Regions from separate parts of the Streptococcus parauberis NCFD 2020 genome, predicted to be linked through region 1. Evidence: predicted binding sites of a transcription regulator. Region 1 holds the regulator's gene; the other holds the start of a gene.

The links. The regulator NrdR, encoded in region 1, represses ribonucleotide reductase genes. The targets are predictions, from matches to a motif close to ACACNATATATNGTGT.
Region 2: a site for NrdR is predicted at 1,765-1,780, ahead of nrdH (glutaredoxin-like protein NrdH). Genes of this name have one in related genera too.

The regions. Positions count from the first base shown of each region.
Region 1 is NZ_AEUT02000001.1:1,508,040-1,511,473, forward strand. It holds gene SPB_RS07560 (DnaD domain protein) at 1-1,148, opposite strand, end outside; gene nrdR (transcriptional regulator NrdR) at 1,132-1,626, opposite strand; gene SPB_RS07570 (HAMP domain-containing sensor histidine kinase) at 1,765-3,273, opposite strand; gene covR (two-component system response regulator CovR/CsrR) at 3,275-3,434, opposite strand, start outside.
Region 2 is NZ_AEUT02000001.1:886,449-889,882, reverse strand. It holds gene nrdE (class 1b ribonucleoside-diphosphate reductase subunit alpha) at 1-1,401, opposite strand, end outside; gene nrdH (glutaredoxin-like protein NrdH) at 1,417-1,638, opposite strand; gene SPB_RS04470 (phosphocarrier protein HPr) at 2,148-2,411, shown strand; gene ptsP (phosphoenolpyruvate--protein phosphotransferase) at 2,416-3,434, shown strand, end outside.

The DNA of each region.
Region 1 (3,434 bases):
AACGCTTCTTCTTTAAAATGATTTAGTTCTTCTTGCTCTGCCTGACTGGTTGATTCTTGATAGTCTGGATTGCTCCATTCAGGAACGTTTGATTTCTTAGGTTTAGCCTTACTTATCGCTTGTTGCTTGCGTTCTTCAAAACTACGCATCTTCAAAACGGCCTGATTCGCGCTAGCGATATTCTGATAAGAAAAATCATTTGCGATTTTTAAAAGATAATTTTTTTGCAAGTTAGCAGAATTAGTCTTGTTAAAAGTATAAAGGACCATGACATTGATTACCTCATCCAAGAAATTCATTTCAGCTAGTTGCAAAAGTAAATCACGCTCACCTTGGGTTACGGTAGCCCGACGAGCTTTCTTGATTTTTTCCAGGAATTGCAGAGCTGTATCATTTTTAGCAGCAGTAATGATTACTTTTTCTGGTTCCGAAAATGTAGCATCAGTGTCTGCCACAGCAGATTGGGACTGCTTCAAGTGCATTCGACTGGGTGAAATTTTCCCGTTGATTGCTGTCGCCTTGGCAACTTGATAAGTATCAAACCAAGTTAATCCATATTGTTCAGAAAAACTATAGAGTCCAACTACTGCTTCATTTTCATTTTTAAACTGCAAACCATCTCTGGTCATCAATCGTTTAAAGCTTGCTAAATCAAATTGTACTTGACGTTTTTTGGTAGAAGGGGCTGCAACTTGACCTTTGACATCTGTAGAAAAAACATCTGAGAATTTTTTAGAGATATCTTGTGCATACTTAGGTACACTTGGTTGCATTTCTGAGACTGCTAAATCACCAATTTTTTGTTCTAAGAGGCGTTTGTAGACTGGACTTGATAAAAACTCTTCCACATCTAAAGCCGTTTGCAATTTAACCGCATATCCGTCTGGGAGTTGATAAAAAGTGACCAAATTCATTGCTGTCAATAGAACCATGGCATCTTCAAATCGACTCATCCCAAACTGAAGTTGATTTAAAATTTCTGAAAATTTATGACTTCTTCTTGCATCATCAAAAAATTCAATAAAATATTGATATAGGAGAACAGCATCATTCCCAATAATTGGGGCATAAACTTGGATTAAACTATTTGAATTGTATAAAATTTTATTATTTTTTACATAATAAAATTCATCAATGGGTTTCATCATTTACACTACTTTTCTTTTTTCCACGAACACGATTAGTGATTTGCTGAAGCAATTCTTCAATTTCATCAACATCTTTAAAGCTTTTATAAACACTTGCAAAACGGACATAAGTAATTTCGTCTAATTCTGCCAATTCTTCCATCACTAAATTACCAATAGCCGTACTAGAAACTTCATTCTCATAGTCAGCTCTTACTTTTTGCTCTATTCTTGAAATAAGATTTTCAATATCAGTACTAGAAACTGGACGCTTTTGGGCGCTTTGAACAACACCATTCAGAATTTTATCTCTAGAAAATTGTTCTCTGGTACCATCTTTTTTGATGACTAACAATGGGAGCTCTTCGAGTCGTTCAAATGTAGTAAATCGTGTATGACACTTCTCACACTCTCTTCGACGTCTGATGGTATTGCCATCTTCAGCCTGTCTACTATCAACGACACTAGATTTATTATAATTACATTTTGGACAACGCACGCAAACACCCCAATTCTATCAAATTAATTTAGTACTCTATTCTATCATATTTTTCACTTAAAAAAAAGAATATTCCCCTTTGTATAAACGACTCTCGAAACCCAACTCAAAGAAAAAATTAGCTAATCTACAGATTAGCTAATTGATTAATTGTAAGGGGTCCACTAGTGGAATATATAATATAAAAGTCGATCCTTCATGTAACAGACTCTTAACCTCCATACTGAGATTATATCCCTCGACAATTTGATGTAAAATAGATAATCCGATTCCTAGTCCGGCTTGCGTGCTTGTCCTGTTGCGTGATTTATCAGATCGGTAGAAACGCTCAAAAATATGTTCAAAATCCTCTTGCGAAATTCCTTCACCTTTATCAGTAACTGTGACAATGGCCTGGTTGGTACTTTGAAGCCGCAAATCAATTGTTATTTCTTTTTCTTTTTGCGAGTACTTAATAGCATTATCAATTAATATCATTAATGCTTGTTCAAAATGATTCTTGTATATTTTGCCCTCTAAATCAAGTTTAGGATTGGTCCAATTGAAAATAAAATCTTCACGTAAAACCTTGAAATTGCCAATGACTGTTTCAATTGAACTTTCTAGATTAGTTATATCATTTTGATGCCCATCAAAACTACCTTGTACCCTAATCATATCAAGCATATCATTGATCATAATAGCCATCCGATCAGCTTCATGAGCCGTCGCATTCAGACTTTCTTCTAAAATCTCACTATCATCTTTACCCCACCGTTGTAAAAGACCGATATGGCCTTTAATGATTGCCACTGGTGTTCGTAACTCATGACTAACATCACTTATAAAGCGAGACTGTAAATTAGTATAGTTTTCAACCTTGTCTAGCATGGTATCAAAAATCGATGACAGCTCTTCAATTTCATCACCTGATTTTATGTTTGATCGCAGAGCTAAATTATTTGGATTTTCAGAGATCATCCGCATCACATCATGTAAATTTTGCAGGGGTTCTAAGAAGTGTCTTGTTGAGAAATATATGATGAAATAAGCCAAACTTGTCCCAAATAATTCAACAAAAAGCAACCATATTAACAGCCGTGCTCGAATAATATAATAGTTTTCTAAGTCTTGAAAGATTTGAACATATCCTAACAAATGGCCAGTTTCTTTTGAATAAACTTTCTGAATTATTGAAAGCCCTCGATATTCATCAGGTAACTGATCTTCAAAAACTTTATTAATGGGACCTTCTAAATTAAACGAATTTTCTTCCTCATCAGTCGTAAAAATCATTCGTTTATCAATGTTATAGATATAAATATCTTGTTTTGAATCTAAAATATTTGTTAAATCTCTACGACTCCGTATTAATTCTTGACCACTATAACTGTCAATCTTTAGATTTTCTTTGCTATTTTGATATAAAACATCTGATAAATTATTAATCGAAAAATTAGAGTTCACCTGTGACAGACGAACTCTAACCATATCAACAGTCTGATTAACAGCCTGTTTTTCTTTTTTCAATAAAAAATAATTTGTTGAATAGTATGCAATCAAAGTAAATGCAGAAAAAATACAGAAAAATAGTACAAAGAATAAATTAGATAAACTTTTTGGTAAAGATTTCTTATACTGACCTGTTTTCCGAATTTTTATTTGCATCTTATTTCTCGCGAATTACATATCCCATTCCACGAACTGTTTGGATGTAAGATTCTCTTCCTGGCATATCAATTTTGCCACGAAGATAACGAATATAAACATCAACTACGTTTGTTTCAACAGCTTCATCATACTTCCATACACTTGATAATAACTCTTCA
Region 2 (3,434 bases), 620 kb from region 1:
TCCCATTGCACCTAAACCAAAGGTATGTGCTTGTTGGTTACCATTTTTAATTGTTGGCACAGCTTCAATTTGTGAAGAATCCGTAACAAATGTTAGTGCACGTGTCATTGCTTTAATTGAAGCTCCAAAATCAGGAGATGTCATCATATTTAAAATATTAGTTGATCCAAGATTACATGAAATATCAGTTCCCATTTCAACAAATTCCTGTGCGTCATTAATGACACTAGGTTTTTGAATCTGAAGAATTTCAGAACACAAGTTACTCATGATAACTTTACCATCAACTGGATTTGCTTTATTTGCTGTATCAATATTAATGATATATGGGTAGCCTGATTCTTGTTGTAGTTTAGAAATTTCAGTCTCTAAATCACGAGCTTTAATTTTAGTTTTTGTAATTTTAGGATTAGCAACTAACTCATCATACATTGCAGTAATATCAATGTAATTATAAGGAATACCATATTCTTTTTCCACACTATATGGACTAAAGAGATACATATCATCATTATTACGAGCTAATTCATAAAATTTATCTGGAACAGTTAATCCAAGTGATAAGGTTTTAACACGAACCTTTTCGTCAGCATTTTCTTTTTTAGTTGATAAAAAGGCAATGATGTCTGGATGGAAAACATCTAAGTAGACAACACCAGCACCTTGACGTTGACCTAATTGATTAGAATAAGAGAAACTATCTTCGAATAATTTCATAACAGGAACAACACCTGAGGCTGCTCCAGCATATCCTTTAATAGGTGCACCAGCTTCACGCAAGTTAGAAAGTGTGATACCAACACCACCACCAATTCTTGATAATTGGAGGGCTGAGTTGATTGAGCGACCAATTGAGTTCATATCATCGGTAACTTGAATAAGGAAACAAGAAACTAATTCACCACGTCGACTACGTCCAGCATTTAAAAATGAAGGAGTAGCTGGTTGATAACGTTGATTAATCATTTCAATTGCGATTGATTTTGCTAATTCTTCATTACCATCAGCAAAATAAAGAGCATTAAACATGACACGGTCTTCAAGACTCTCTAAGTAATACTCACCATCGTTAGTCTTTAAAGCATATTGCTGATAAAACTTATAAGCAGCCATAAAGGAATTAAACTGGAAGTTTTCATTTTTGATAATACTAGCTAACTCTTCAATAAATTCTTTTGAGTATTTTGAGATAAACTCTGATTCAATGTAATCATGTTTTAAAAGGTACTCAATTTTTTTTGTAATTGAAGCGAAAGGCTTTGTGTTAGGGATTACATTTTCTTCAAAAAAAGCTTGTAATGCTTCTTTATCTTTATGTAATGGGATTTTACCATCGACTGGACGGTTTATTTCATTGTTAAGACGAAAATAAGAAATTTCGCCAATATCTTTTAAACTCATTTATTATTTCCTTAATTACTTTATTAGTTCTTTTAATTTAGCTGGTTGGAATCCAGAAAAGACAATATCGCCACTTTCAATAACAGGTGCAGAGGCAAATCCTAAACTTTTTACATACTCGACTTGTTCTGGCTGTTCATCAATGTTAATCTCTTTGTAGCTTGCTCCATTTTGATCAAGAAATTTTTTGGTCATTTTACATTGCATGCAGTTGTTTTTTGAATAAACAGTAATCATGTATCTTCTCCTTCAATTTTTTCTCAACTGAGAATTTCAATACTAATAGCATATAAAATTTAGAAATAAAAAGCAAGATTTTTCTCTGAAAAAAACACAATATTTTGGGGTTGCTTTTAATTCTAACAACTATATATTGTGTGAACCCTGTCAAATAAGGATTTGCCAATATCTTTTAAATTGAAAAAAAAAGGGATAATTTGATTAATTAAATGGTGGGCTGACATAATATCAATATAGAAAATATTTATAAGAAGTTGATAACATTTTTTCTACATTATTGTAAATCGAGATATTATTAAAACTCTCATTAATAGGAACACTATGGGAAATATGAGAATGAAATATAATTTATGAAAGATTGAAAATTTGGGAGAAAATAGCATAGCTTTTTTCCTAGAGTAGAGATTTAATCTTGAAAATTAAAACACAATATGCTATAATCTGTTATTGTAAGGGTTATCATCTGATAGCTCAAAAATACACAACTATTAAAGGAGAACCATACTATGGCTTCAAAAGATTTTCACATTGTTGCAGAAACAGGAATTCACGCACGTCCAGCTACTTTATTAGTACAAACTGCAAGCAAATTTGCTTCAGATATTACTTTAGACTACAAAGGTAAAGCAGTTAACCTTAAATCAATCATGGGCGTTATGAGCCTTGGTGTTGGTCAAGGTGCTGACGTTACAATTTCAGCTGAAGGTGCTGATGCTGAAGATGCAATCGCAGCAATCGAAGAAACAATGACAAAAGAAGGATTGGCATAATATTATGACAGAAATGCTTAAAGGAATCGCAGCCTCTGATGGTGTTGCTGTTGCTAAAGCATATCTACTAGTTCAACCGGATTTGTCATTTGAGACTGTTACAGTCGAAGATACAAACGCAGAAGAAGCTCGCCTTGATGTAGCATTACAAGCTTCACAAGACGAGCTTTCTGTTATCCGCGAAAAAGCAGTAGAGAGCTTAGGCGAAGAAGCAGCTTCAGTATTTGACGCTCACTTGATGGTATTAGCTGATCCAGAAATGATTAGCCAAATCAAAGAAACAATTCGTGCAAAACAAACTAATGCTGAAACTGGTCTTAAAGAAGTTACAGATATGTTCATCACTATTTTTGAAGGTATGGAAGATAATCCATACATGCAAGAACGTGCTGCAGATATCCGTGACGTTGCAAAACGTGTTTTAGCACATTTGCTTGGTGTTAAATTACCTAATCCTGCTACTATCGATGAAGAATCTATCGTGATTGCTCATGATTTAACTCCTTCTGATACTGCACAATTGGATAAAAAATATGTTAAAGCATTTGTAACTAATATTGGTGGACGTACAAGTCACTCAGCTATTATGGCTCGTACACTTGAAATTGCTGCCGTACTAGGAACTAACGATATCACTAAACGTGTCAGCGATGGCGATATGATTGCTGTTAATGGTATTACTGGTGAAGTTATTATCAACCCTAGCGAAGAAGAAATTACTGCATTCAAAACAGCTGGCGAAGCATATGCTAAACAAAAAGCTGAATGGGCATTACTTAAAGATGCTGAAACAGTAACTGCTGATGGCAAACATTTCGAATTAGCTGCAAATATTGGTACTCCTAAAGATGTTGAAGGTGTCAATGAAAATGGCGCTGAAGCAGTAGGACTTTACCGTACCGAGTTCTTATACATGGACTCACAAGATTTCCCAACTGAAGATGAGCAATATGAAGCATATAAAGCAGTTCTTGAAGGAATGAATGGTAAACCAGTTGTAGTTCGGACAATGGATATTGGTGG